3 regions of the Actinoplanes sp. NPDC023801 genome follow, and region 2 is predicted to be linked to each of the others. Evidence: riboswitches for the same ligand, from Rfam matches in the RefSeq annotation. Region 2 holds a riboswitch; each other region holds the start of a gene.
The links. Region 2 has a riboswitch for cyclic di-AMP ahead of AB0G04_RS12615 (NlpC/P60 family protein). Riboswitches for the same ligand answer to the same signal wherever they lie in the genome.
Positions count from the first base shown of each region.

Region 1 (4,399 bases), on a different contig from region 2:
TGGTGGCGCGCCCGAGGCCGACCTCGATCAGGGTGCGCTGCACGGCCAGCGGGGTACGCAACTCGTGCGCCGCGTTGGCCGCGAAGTGCCGCTGCGACTCGTACCCCATCGCGATCCGGTCCATCATCGTGTCGATGGCGCGGGACAGTACGACGATCTCGTCGTCACCGTCGCCGGGGTTGATCCGGTATCCGAGGTTCTGCGGCCCGACACTCGTGATCGCCGGCACCAGCTGGCGGAACGGCTGGAGCGTCCAGCGTGCCGCGGTCCGGGCCACCACGAGCAGGGCCAGGAAGGTCACCACGAGCGCCGCCATGATCTGCCAGCCGTCGTGCCGGGCGACCGCCTCGCAGACCGCGGAGCGTTCGGGGCCCGGTCCGCACACCACCGCTCCGGCGGTCCGCAGCCGGCGCAGCAGCACCTCCAGGAGGCCCGGCGCCGTGACGCCGGCCAGGAAGGCGGTCGCGCAGACGACCATGGCCCGCCGGCTCGGGGCGAGCACCCGTCACCGTCCCAGCCGGTAACCCACGCGCGGCACGGTGTGGATGACCGGCGGCTCGCCGAGCTTCTTGCGCAACGTCATGATCGTGACGCGGACCGAGTTGGTGAACGGGTCGGCGTTCTCGTCCCAGGCCTGTTCGAGCAGTTCCTCGGCGCTGACGACCTGTCCGCCGGCGCGCAGGAGCACCCGGAGCACGGCGAACTCCTTCGGCGTGAGGTTGAGGGTCAGCCCGTCCCGTGAGGCGAAGTGCCGGGTCGTGTCGAGCAGCACCCCGTCCTGTTCCAGCACCGGTTTCAGCGGCGCCGCCGAACGCCGGGCCAGCGCCTGCACCCGGGCCACCAGCTCGGCGAACGCGAACGGCTTGGTCAGGTAGTCGTCGGCGCCGAGGCCGAGCCCTTCGACCCGGTCGCGGATCCCGGCGGCGGCGGTCAGCAGGAGCAGGCGCGTCGCGGTGCCCGAGTCGACGGCCCGGGTGCACACCTCGTCGCCGGTGACGCCCGGCATGTCGCGGTCCAGGATCGCCACGTCGTACCGATTGACGCTCATGCGCTGTAACGCACTGTCACCGTCGTAGACGACGTCGACCGCCATCGCGAACTGCCGTAGCCCGTCCGCCACGGTGTCGGCGAGGATCCGCTCGTCATCTGCCACCAACACCCGCACGTTGTGTAACCCCCGTCGATGGCAGCACTGATCCGGCAGCCACGATAACGACCCGGAGGCAACCCGGCGGTATCCATCGCGTGGCCACGATCACCGGCGTCTCGTTTTCTTTACTCATTCCAGAAAAGCAGTGCAGACTTCACGCCGGCTGATCGCTCGCTACCCGGAGGACTCCGACTCGCAGGACTGGTGGCCCGCCGACTTCGGCCACTACGGCCGCTCATGATCCGGATGGCGTGGCACAGCGCCGGCACCTACCGGACCTTCGACGGCCGCGGCGGCGGAGGCTCCGGCGAGCAGCGCTTCGCACCGGGACATCCGTGACACGTTCGGCCGGATGGGCATGAACGACGAGGAGACCGTGGCGCTCATCGCCGGCGGCCACACCTTCGGCAAGACCCACGGCACCGGCCCGCACGGCGTCTTCACCGGCACCCCGGGCGTGCTGACCAACGACTTCTTCGTCAACCTGCTCGACCTCGGCATCACCTGGTCGGCGACCGACCCCGACGGTGAGACCTTCGAGGGCCGTGACCGCCGGACCAGTGAGGTCAGGTGGACCGCCACCCGGGCCGACCTGATCTTCGGGTCGAACTCGGTGCTGCGCGCGCAGGCCGAGGTCCACGGCAGCGACGACGCCAAGGAGAAGCTGGTCACCGACTTCGTCAAGGCGCGGGTCAAGGTCGCGAACCTGGACCGTTTCGACCTCGCCTGATCAACCGCCGGTTCTTGCCGGGGCCCGGGTCGGCCGCGCCGATCCGGGCCCCGGCTGCTGGTACCCTCAGCAACGTCGGGCTCGTAGCTCAGTGGATAGAGCAACCGCCTCCTAAGCGGTAGGTCGCGCGTTCAAATCGCGCCGGGCCCACTTCTGCACTTCTAAAGCTTCAAGCGCTGCCCCACCCGCAGGTGGTGCGGGCTGTGCAGGACGTGCGCGTTCGTCCGGTAAAGGGCTCGCCACCCACCCCGGACGTCGTGCCGCGCCGCGATCCGGGCCAGCGTGTCGCCACGCCGGACGACGTAGGTGCCGCCGGAGGCCCTTGTCGTCCGGTTCGACGACACCGACCGCACACTGCCGCGGGACGCCGCCTTGAACGCGTTGCGCCGGCCGCAGTGCGGCCACGCTCCCAGTCCCTGACCGCGCAGCACCCGTTCGGCGATCTGGATCTGTTCGGACCTGGTGGCCCGGTTCGCGGTGCTCGCGTACCTCGTACCGCCGTAGGCCCGCCACGTGCTCCGGCTGAACTGCAGTCCCCCGTAGTAGCCGTTCCCGGTGTTGATGCTCCAGTTGCCCCCGGACTCGCATCGTGCGATGGCATCCCAGTTGATCGAGGCAGCCGCCGGTTCGGCGGGCCCGGCCAGGGCCACACTTCCGGCGAGGCTCGCGGCCATCAGGCCGACCGCGCGGTGGAGCTGCTGACGAATCTGAACCATGAGCTTTTCCTCCACGCCTACGAGGTCAGCTGTCGGGTTCGGGCAGAGGTGCCCGGCCGCCGTCGGCGGCTTCACCCCGAGGCGCCGTAGCGCCGAGGAACTCTTGGGTCCCCCGCTCCATGCCTGGGTTTCGTTGAACCGTGGCCGACGGCTGGACTCGGCGTTTCCGGCCACGGTGCCCGCCTTCTCGCGGGCTGCGACTTGCCGCGCTCCGAGGTAACGCGAGACGCGGCAATGGAGTTGTAAGTCACAAATTAGCGGCTTTGATCTTCCTTTGTGTGGATATTGCGCTGGTTTCGGCGCGGCGCACCGGGTTCCCAACCCTCCACCGAGGGTGCACAATCGGCAGCCATGAGCGAGCTCGCGAGCGAATCATCCGGCACGGACGATCAACCGCAGGAATTTGACGTGATCGTTTACGGCGCCTCGGGTTTCGTCGGCGCGCTCGTGGCGCGGCACCTCACCGGACACGCGCCGGAGGGCACCCGGATCGCATTGGCCGGTCGATCCGCGGAGAAACTCGAGCGTCTGGGACTGAACCTGCCCGTCGTGATCGCCGACGCGGACGACGAGCAGGCGCTGACCACGATGGCCGCCCGCACCCGCGTGGTGGTGACCACCGTCGGGCCGTACGCGAAGTACGGCAAGCTGCTGGCCCGCGTCTGCGCCGAAACCGGCACCGACTACGTGGACCTCACCGGTGAGGTGCTCTTCGCACGGGACAGCATCGACGAGAACCATGAGACCGCCCGGCGCACCGGAGCCCGGATCGTGCACTCCTGCGGCTTCGACTCGATTCCGTCCGACATCGGAGTGCACGTCCTGCATGCGCAGGTGGCGGCGGACGGCGAAGGCGAACTCACCGACACCACACTGGTCGTCACCCACCTGCGCGGCGGTTTCAGCGGCGGCACCATCGACTCGATGCGCCACCAGGTCGACGTGATGAAGAAGGACTCCCGGCTGCGGCGGATCGGTGCCAGCCCGTACTCGCTCAGCCCCGACCGCGGGTCCGAGCCGGACCTCGGCCGCCAGCCGGACATGCCCAGCATGCCGGCCTCGGATGTGGACCCCGGTCTCCGCGGCCACCTCGCGCCGTTCGTGATGGCGTCCTACAACACCCGGGTCGTCCGGCGCAGCAACGCGCTGCGCGGCTGGGCGTACGGCCGCCGGTTCCGCTATCGCGAGGTGATGCGGGTCAAGAACGCGTTCGCCGCCGCGGCCCTCAAGACCGCACTGAGCGCCCTGGTCGTCGGCTTCGCGGTGCCGCCGCTGCGGTTCGTCCTGGATCGTGTCCTGCCGGCACCGGGCGCCGGGCCGAGCGAGGACGTCCAGCGCAACGGACACTTCACCATGGACATCGTCACGACGACGACAACCGGGGCACGCTACCGGGCGCGGGTCAAGGCCAAGGGCGATCCGGGGTACGCCGCGACGGCCGTCATGCTCGGCGAATCCGCTCTGGCGCTGGTGTTCGACCGCGATCGGCTGCCGAAGATCGGCGGTGGCGTGCTCACTCCGGCGACCGGCATCGGCGACGCACTCGTCGACCGGCTGCGCGCCGCCGGACTGGAGATCACCGCCCAGCGGATCTAGCCCGGGCCACCACGTGGAAGACGTGCCAATGCTTCGGGCCGCTGAACGCGGCGCCGGGCCCAGTGCTCGTCCGCGCCCATCGGTGCCGACATGGTGCGATTTTGCCGCCCGAAAGGGTGTCCGTGATCCGACCGGTTGACGGTAAGGAATCGTGCAGGCTTTCCGGCCGGTCGCCACTAGCACCAAAGCCGGTCTTACCGGCACGAT
Region 1 is NZ_JBFAAI010000008.1:257,182-261,580, forward strand. It holds gene AB0G04_RS17810 (ATP-binding protein) at 1-502, opposite strand, end outside; gene AB0G04_RS17815 (response regulator transcription factor) at 506-1,165, opposite strand; gene AB0G04_RS17820 (peroxidase family protein) at 1,482-1,880, shown strand; tRNA gene AB0G04_RS17825 (tRNA-Arg) at 1,958-2,030, shown strand; gene AB0G04_RS17830 (transglycosylase family protein) at 2,042-2,596, opposite strand; cyclic di-AMP (ydaO/yuaA leader) riboswitch at 2,596-2,769, opposite strand; gene AB0G04_RS17835 (saccharopine dehydrogenase NADP-binding domain-containing protein) at 3,005-4,192, shown strand.
Region 1: it holds a riboswitch for cyclic di-AMP, as region 2 does, so the genes downstream of both, AB0G04_RS17830 (transglycosylase family protein) here and AB0G04_RS12615 (NlpC/P60 family protein) in region 2, are expected to answer to the same signal.

Region 2 (4,399 bases):
CGGATCGACTGGACGATGTCACGGGGAAGAACCGCGACGGCCAGCGGGACCGGGCAGGCCGGGAGCGGTCCGCCGAGGCCGCTCTCCTTGATCAGACGTGCGGCCGAGCCGGCGGTACGGAACAGCCAGTGATGGGCGATGTTCGCGACGATGCGGTCGTCGGGGACCGGTGTGGCCGGGTCGGCCCAGGTGTCGAACTTCTCGGCCATGAAGGCGAGCAGTCCGGCCGGTGAGTCGTTGAGGGCGTACGCGGGGGTCTGCGGGGTCGCGGCGAACAGGATCTGGTGCGGGTGCCGGTTGGCGGCCAGCCGCATGGTCCGGGCGAGACGGTCCTGATCCTCGGGTCCGAGCCCGTCCGGGGAGCCGGGTGTCGGCAGGTAGTTGACGTGCACGCCGATGACCCGCTCGGGAGCGACCGTGGCGAGCAGCCGGGAGATGCCGGAGCCCCAGTCGCCGCCCTGGGCGCCGTAGCGCCGGTATCCGAGCCGGGACATCAGTTCGGCCCAGGCCTCGGCCACCCGCTGGATTGCCCAGCGGCCGCCGGTCGGGCCGGAGAGCCCGAAGCCGGGGATTGCCGGGGCCACCACGTGGAAGTACTCGGTGAGCGGTCCGAGCACGTCGAGGAACTCCACCGTGGAGCCGGGCCAGCCGTGGGTGAGCAGCAGGGGCAGGGCGTTCGGGTCGGCGGACCGGGCGTGGAAGAAGTGGACGCGGTCACCGCCGATCTCGGTGACCTGCTGCGGTACGGCGTTGAGCGCGGCCTCGTGGGCGCGCCAGTCGAACTCGAGCCAATGCCCGGCGAGTGCGCGCACCCGGGCCACGGTGATGCCGTACTCCTCGGGCGCTTCTTCGGGCCATCGGGTACGGGTGAGGCGCGCGGCCAGGTCGTCGAGGTCGGCTTGCGGGACGTGCACCCGAAAATCGTTCATACGGCTAACGTTAGTCCGACTAACGTTAGCCCGTCGAATGATATCGTCGTCACGTGGATCACCTGCCGAGCTGGCTGCTCTCCCAGACCGCCGTGCACGCGCACCGGCTCGTCGCCGGCGGTTTCGCGGCCGCCGGGGCGAAGGGCTGTCACTACCGGCTGCTGGCGTCGCTGATCACGGACGGCCCGGCCAGTCAGGCAGCGCTCGGGCGGCGCACCGGGATCCACCTGAGCGACCTCGTCGGAGCCCTGAACGAACTGGAGTCGGCCGGTTTCGTGGAGCGGGCACCGGATCCGGCGGACCGGCGGCGCAACGTGGTCGTGGTCACCGCCGCCGGGCAGGAGCGCGGGGCCGAGCTGAGCGGACGGGCGGATGCGATCCAGGACGAGCTGCTGGCGCCGCTCTCGGCGGGCGAACGGGAACAGCTCACCGGCTTGCTGCGCAGGCTGTTGGAGCACCACAGCCGGTGACGGATCGCTCAAGCTCGGCGGTCGCGTGTCCCGCCGGGGCGGACCGCCCGGCTCGCGGGCGCGGGCCGGTTACCTTCGTGGCCCGTACGAAATGTGGCCCGTACGAAATGAAGAAAGGCCGCCGTCCGAGGACGGCGACCTTTCCGCATGGGGTTTCTAGGCCGGGCGTCGATAGCCCGCGATAGGTCCCCGGTCGATGGTGGCCATCCGCACGTGGTCGCCCGTGCGCGGCGCGTGCACCACCTTGCCGCCGCCGATGTAGAGGGCGACATGGTGCACATCGGAGTAGTAGAAGACCAGGTCGCCCGGCTTCAGCTCGCTCCGGCTCACCGCCCTGGTGGAGCCCCACTGATCCTTCGTGTAGTGCTCGAGGTGCACGCCGACCGCACCCCAGGCCTCCTGCGTCAGGCCCGAGCAGTCGTAGGTGTTCGGGCCGTTCGAGCCGAAGACGTAGGGCTTGCCGATCAGGTCGCACGCCTTCTGGGCGGCGCGGCCGCCCTTGTCGTTCGTGTACGCGACCGGGCAGGGGCCGGTGCGCAGCTCCCCGTCGCTCGCGTCGACATCGCCGTAGGCGTCGAGACGGAGCTTCTGGAGCTTGGTGATCTCCTTCTCGATCGCCGTCCTCTTGGTCGCGAGGTCGGTGTCCCGGACCTCGATCTCGGACTCCAGCTTGTCGACGGTCGCCTTGTCGGCGGCGTACTTGTCGCGAAGCTTGGCGACCTCGGCGATCGAGGCCTTCCGGTTGGCGGACAGCTGATCGAGAAGCGTCAGCTTGTCCACGAAGCCGGTCGGCGAACCGGTCAGGATCATCGCGTTCATGGTGCCCGGCGGGCCCTGCATGTAGGCGTCGACCGCGAGACCCTTCACCTGGACCATCGCCTTGTCCACCTGGGCCTGCAGCGGGGCGAGGGTCTTCGCCAGGTCCTTCTGCTGCTTGCGCAGCTTGACCAGCTTGGCGTGGGTGCCGTTGTAGTCCTCGATGACGGGCTCGAGCTCGTTCCACTCCTTGTCGATCTTTTTCTCGATCTCCGCGGGGGAAGGCTCGGCATGGGCGACGGCCGGTCCCGTGACCAGGATGCCGGCCGCGGCCGCCGCGCACAGCACGATGCGCACGAGGCCGGCGCGACGCGCGCCAATCCGTTTCACGCTGGTGCGTCTTCCTTTCTTCCCGTTCAGCCGCCGACCGGGTTAGCTGACGGGTTCGGGCGGGAAGTCTGCCCGGCCGCGTCGCCGCGGCTTCACCCCAGGTGCTCGGTTCCCCGGCTCGCGATCAGGCGATGGCGCGATTAGGCGGTGGCTCGCCAGATCGGCCGGGTGACCGATGGGGGGCTGGTCGAACCGGGGACCACCGTACTCGGATCAAGGCGGCAAATGAAGGTCGCACACCCCGGCGAACTGTACGCACGGTTAAGTTCACGCTGGGTGGTCTAAAACGGCCAGCTGTCCATGGCCCGCGCCAGCCAGGGCACCACCACGATCACGGTGGGTAACACCAGCAGACCCGCCGCCCCGGCCGCGGCCGCCACCGTGAGGACCGCCGAACTCCGCTCCGGGCCGTCCAGCCGGGCCAGCCGGCGACGCCGGGATTCACCCTCGGGGTCGGCGGTCACCTCCTCCGCCAGGGGGACGGCGTCGGCCAGGCGGGCCAGCGCGGTACGCAGCGGCGCCGTCCCCGCCCGGCGCCGGGCGGCGTCGTCGGCGACCATCTCGAGCAGCAGGTGCACGGCGTCCAGCGGCGCCTTCGACCGCAGCGGTCCCGGCACCGCCCGGTAGAACGCGGTGAACGACTCCATCACCAGCTCGTGGTGGTGCCGCAGGTGGGCGCGTTCGTGGGCGAGGACCGCGTCCACCTGCTCCCGGTCGAGCACGCGCAGGACCCCGTCGCTGAGCACCACCCGCGGGTGCCGGCCGGGCACGCAGTAGGCAAGCGGCAGCGGGCCGTCGAGCACCCGTACCTCCTCGCCGCCCAGGTCGTCGTGGCGTTCCACCCGGTCGAGCAGGTCGACGAGCATCCGGTGCCGGGCGCGCCGGGCCCGCGCGCGGTGGCTGACCCGGCCCAGCGAGATCAGCAGCCGGATCACGATGACGGCGGCCACCGCGAGGGAGAACAGCAGGGCCGCGACCACCTCGGGATGACGGGCTCCGGCCTCGCGGGACATCTCCTCGGGCGCGGCCAGCACCACGCCGAGCGCGCAGAGCACGGCGGTGAGCGTGAGCGACTGCCAGAGCAGGATCGCGGCGACCGGCGCCCGGTCGGTCCACCGGGCGTTCGCCAGCAGTCTCGGCGCGGCCAGGGAGAGCGTCAGCCCGAGGGCACCGAGCAGGAGGGCGGTCACCGCTCGATGTTACGGGCGGCCTTCTCCATCGCGGCCCGCAGCGCCTCCGGGGGCAACTGCCCCATGAAGTACGCGAGAGCGGCGTCCCGGTCGGGGGTGGCGCTGAGCGCGTCGAGCATCACCCCGGCGGTCATCTCCTCGCGGGTCTGCGCCGGGGCGTACCGGTAGGCGCGGTCGGCGCGCTGCTGGGTGACCAGGCCCTTCTTGGCGAGCCGGTCGAGCACGGTCATCACGGTCGTGTACGCCAGGTCACGGTCCCGGCTGAGCAGCTCGTGCACCTGCCGGACGGTGAGCGGTTCGCCCGCGTCCCACAACTTCGTCATGACCTCGCGTTCGAGATCGTTCCTCGCCATGTGACCCACTCTACTTCACCGTGTCGTACTACGCGTCGTAGTATCTACTACGAAACGTCGTAGAGGGGCTGCCATGGACGTGCTCGACCTCACCCGGCTGCAGTTCGCGGTCGTGACGATCTACCACTACCTGTTCGTGCCGGTCTCCATCTCGCTGTCCGCCACCGCGGCCGGGTTCCACCTCGCCTGGCTGCGCACCGGCCGGGACAAGTACCTGCACCTGGCCAAGTTCACCGGCAAGCTGCTGATCGTCACGTTCGCCGTCGGTGTCGTCACCGGACTCGTCCAGGAGTTCCAGTTCGGACTCGGCT
Region 2 is NZ_JBFAAI010000005.1:150,616-155,014, forward strand. It holds gene AB0G04_RS12605 (epoxide hydrolase family protein) at 1-929, opposite strand, end outside; gene AB0G04_RS12610 (MarR family winged helix-turn-helix transcriptional regulator) at 983-1,399, shown strand; gene AB0G04_RS12615 (NlpC/P60 family protein) at 1,556-2,545, opposite strand; cyclic di-AMP (ydaO/yuaA leader) riboswitch at 2,562-2,686, opposite strand; gene AB0G04_RS12620 (M56 family metallopeptidase) at 2,827-3,735, opposite strand; gene AB0G04_RS12625 (BlaI/MecI/CopY family transcriptional regulator) at 3,732-4,088, opposite strand; gene AB0G04_RS12630 (cytochrome ubiquinol oxidase subunit I) at 4,162-4,399, shown strand, end outside.

Region 3 (4,399 bases), on a different contig from region 2:
AGGCCGCCAGCCACCGCCGCCGCAGGGACCGGGCCGGGCGGGGGCGGGTCACCGTGCTGGTGGCCAACCTCGACGGCTTCCGTGACGTCAACGAGCAGCTCGGCCACCGCACCGGCGACCTGCTGCTCACCCACGTCAGCCGGCGTCTGCGGGCCTCGGTCCGGGAGCACGACTTCGTCGCCCGGCTCGGCGGCGACGAGTTCGCCGTACTGCTGTACGACACCGATCCGGGCGCCGGCGAGGACGTCGCGGCCCGGCTGACCGGTGCCTTCGGCGACCCGTTCATCATCGACGATCTCACCATCGACCTCGAGGTCAGCATCGGCGCTGCCACGGCCGGGCCCGGGGAGGACGTGCCGACGGTGTTACGGCACGCCGACACCGCCATGAACCGTGCCAAGCGGGAGCACCTCGGATTCCGCCGGTTCGCCGCCGGCCACACCGACGACGACAGCAGTGCCCGGCTGACCCTGCTCGGTGACCTGCGCCGGGCCCTGGACACCGGCGACGAGATCACCCTCCACTACCAACCCAAGATCGATATCGGTACGGGTGAGCTGGCCGGAGTGGAAGCGCTCGCCCGCTGGTCCCACCCGGCCAAGGGGGCCATCTCGCCCGGCGAGTTCATCCCCGTGCTGGAAGCCACCACCCTGATCCACCGGTTCACCCACCAGGTGCTGACCCAGGCCCTGACGCAGGCACGCGAGTGGCTCGACGCCGGCCACCGGATCCCGGTCGCCGTCAATATCTCCACCCGGACCCTGCTGGACACCGCGTTCCCGGACCGGGTCGCCGCGCTCCTGCACGAGACCGGTGTCCCCGGCGACCAGCTGTGTATCGAGGTCACCGAGCACAGCATCATGAACGACCCCGGCACGGCGATCGAGACCCTGGAACGCATCCGCGCACTCGGCGTGAAGACCTCCATCGACGACTACGGGACCGGATACTCGTCGATGACGTACCTGCGGCTGCTGCCGCTCGACGAGCTCAAGATCGACCGGTCCTTCGTCAAGGACATCGCGACCGACCCCGGCAGCCTCGCCCTGGTGGCCTCCACCGCCGAGCTGGGGCACACCCTCGGTCTCCGGGTCGTGGCCGAGGGCATCGAGGACGAGGAGACGATGAACGCCCTGCGTGAGATCGGCTGCGACCTCGCGCAGGGGTACCACCTCGCCCGTCCCATGACGGCCGCCGCCCTGAGCGCCCTCATCGGGCGGCCCGCCACCGTGGCGGCGTGATCCGCCCTCGCCGGACAGCACCGGGCCCCCTCCGCAACGATGCCGCCCGTACCCGCCGACGTGGCCGGGTACGGGCGGCATCCGCTGTCCGGGTCAGACCAGGCGCCGGACGACGTAGCTCTTGCTCCAGATCTTCTGCTTGCTGACCGTCTTGCCGGTCCGCGGTGCCGACCACATCTTGCCGCCGCCGGCGTAGATGCCGGCGTGCGTGCCGCGCGAGCCCTTGCGGATGATGATCAGGTCACCCGGGCGCTTGTTCGACTTGGCCACGGCCTTGCCGTATCGCTGCTGCAGATTGGCCTTGTGCGGCAGCTTCTTGCCGGCTGCCTTCTTGTAGACGTAGAGCGTGAAGCCGGAGCAGTCGAACCGCTTGGGGCCGGCCGCGCCGAACTTGTACTTCTTGCCCTTGTGCCGGGCTGCCTCGGTCACGACCCGGGTGCCCGCCGCCTGTGCTTTGGCGGTGGCGATCCGGACGGTGACGGTGGCCCGGCTCATCGCGGCGCCGGTCTGGGGCAATGCCCAGGTGGCGGCGACGTTCGACGTCTGGGGGGCGGCGGTGGCCGCTCGTGGTGTGCCGAGTCCGCCGGTGAGAAGGCCGAGACCAACGGACAGGGCGACAGTGCCGGCTCCCAGGGTACGGGCGGGCCGGCTCGAGGTGCTTACGCGCACGGTGAAGTATTCCCTCCGGCACGCCTGCGAGGTTAGCTGTCGGATTCGGGCGCGAAGGTTTGCCCGGCCGCGGTAGCGGCTTCACCCCGAGGCCCTCCGGCCGGGCCGCCGCGGACGGCGTACCGGTCGAGGGCCGATGTGTGGTTCCCCCGTCCCTGCCCCCGATTGCCTCATGACTGGTCATGCGGTTCGTGCCGCCGGACCGGGGCAGGGCTCGGCGTGGTCCGTTCGGCACGACCGGCGAGCAGGTGCCCGCCGCTCATCCTTGATAGCGCGGCCCGTGACGGTGCCGGCCCGCCCCGCCGGTGACGCAGCGTAATTGGCATACCGGGGCATGTCCGGTTTGGAAGACCACTGCGAGGTTTATGGGAACGCTGTGCTCATCACCGGTTACTCCGTGGTGAGAATGATCTGTGAAAGGGAACACTGAAGACCCGAGCCGTCACTCCCTGTTCGCATACCCCCCGGGGGTTAAACGGCCTGTGACGCAACAGTCTCGGAGGCGGGAACCGCTCTGCCGGGCAGTACCAGCAGGACCGCGAGCACGAGCACGCCCCCGAGTGCCACCACGTTGCCGGCCTTGTCGATGGCGGACAGCCCGTCCAGATGCAGCACGTGCCAGAGGAAATGCTCGGCTCCGAAGATCAGCCACGCACCGCCCGCCACGCGCAGCGACGACGGGGTGGGCCGTCGCCACGCCCACACGCTGAGCACGAGCAGCGCCAGATAGAGGCCACCCACATCACGGACCAGGTGCTCGTTGTACGGCCCGAGGGACGACACCCAACGACGGCCCGGCGCCGGGAAATCCGTGTAGAAGGACAGCGGGAACGCCGCCGCCCAGACGCCGACGACCGCTGCCGAGATCGCCAGCAGCCCGATGGCCCATTGTTTCGCTCTGATCGTCATGGCTGTACGACGACACAGGCGGGTGATCCGTGACAGGGCCGCACCGCGCGGTAAATACCGGCGCCGGACGTCGGGCAGCGGCTACCGTGCCGCCATGGTCGACGCACACGAGCGATTCGTCCCCTCCGGGCCGCTGCGGATCTGGACCGAGCGGGCCGGGGATCCCGGGCTTCCGGCCGTTCTGATGATCATGGGGTCGGCCGCTCAGGGGATCAGCTGCCCCGATGCGCTGGTCGGCCGGCTGGTCGAGCGCGGGGTCCAGGTGATCCGATTCGACCATCGGGACACCGGGCGGTCCAGCGTCGTCGACTTCGACGCCCATCCGTACACGATCGGAGACATGGCGCGCGACTGTCTGGCCGTACTGGACGGTTACGGACTTGCGGCCGCCCATGTGGCCGGGGCCTCGCTGGGCGGTGTCATCGCACAGTGGCTGGGCGTGCACGCGCCGGACCGGGTGCGGTCCTTGACGGTGATGTCGAGCACGCCGATGGGTCGTGATCCGAGGCCGGCAACGACACGGGCGCAGGCCGGGCTGCCACCCGACCCCGATGATCTGCCGCCGCCGGCACCGGCGTTCCTGGCGCATCTGGCCGCCGGGCTACCACCGGGCGGGGAGTCCGATGTGGCCCTGTTCAAGGTCTTCAACGGGCCCGTCCGGCCGTACGACGAGCAGGCCGCCCGGGCGATGCTGGAGCTGGCGCTGTCACGGGCCACCGACCCGGCGGCCGCGGCCAACCACGACCGGGCCGCGTATGTGGACACCCCCGACCTGCACGCCCCACTGTCGTCCATCACCGCGCCGGCCACGATCGTCCACGGTGACCAGGACCCGGTGTTCCCGCTCCGTCACGGGCAGGCCCTGGCCGCCGCGATCCCGGGCGCGGTGCTGCAGATCGTGCCGGGAATGGGCCACGTCTTGACCTCACCCGGTCTGCCCGAGGAGGTAGCCGACCTGATCCGGCTCTGAACCGGCCGTCACGGGCATGGCCGCGCCGCCGCCGTCGCGGTATCGCACGGCCACGACGTCCTGGCGGCGCTGCTCGAGGTACCAGTCGCTGGTCTCGGTCAGGTCGATCGTGTGCCGCAGCGTTCCGGGCCGGCCCATCGGCAACTCGGCCAGCACCTCACCGCGCGGTGACACGATCAGGCTGGGGCAGTGCTGGTCGGGGTGCGGGATGTTGGCGGCCAGGACGAAACGCTGGTTCTCGGCGGCGCGGCTGATCAGGTGGCTGCGCCAGACGCCCGCCGGCTCCCGTGGATTGGCGGCGTTGGTGAGATAGGCGAAGAACCTCGCGCCGGAGGCGGCCAGGTGCTGCCACTGCTCGGGGAAACGAATCTCACGACACAGCTGTACGGCGGCAGTCACGCCGTTGATGTCGAAGGTCGGCAGGTGGTCACCCGGTCGCAGACGGTCCCGTTCGTTCATCGCCAGGTTGATCTTGCGGTAGACCCGGGGTGGGTTGCCGGGGGAGAGGTACAGGGCGGCGTTGTACCAGCCGTCGTCGCCGGGCAGCAGCGAGCCGCAGAGAAGGTGGACCCGATGCTCATCGGCGAGCCGTGCCGCCGCCGCGACGACC
Region 3 is NZ_JBFAAI010000030.1:7,963-12,361, reverse strand. It holds gene AB0G04_RS35840 (bifunctional diguanylate cyclase/phosphodiesterase) at 1-1,241, shown strand, start outside; gene AB0G04_RS35835 (C40 family peptidase) at 1,335-1,910, opposite strand; cyclic di-AMP (ydaO/yuaA leader) riboswitch at 1,917-2,040, opposite strand; gene AB0G04_RS35830 (hypothetical protein) at 2,382-2,819, opposite strand; gene AB0G04_RS35825 (alpha/beta hydrolase) at 2,914-3,789, shown strand; gene AB0G04_RS35820 (carbon-nitrogen hydrolase family protein) at 3,745-4,399, opposite strand, start outside.
Region 3: it holds a riboswitch for cyclic di-AMP, as region 2 does, so the genes downstream of both, AB0G04_RS35835 (C40 family peptidase) here and AB0G04_RS12615 (NlpC/P60 family protein) in region 2, are expected to answer to the same signal.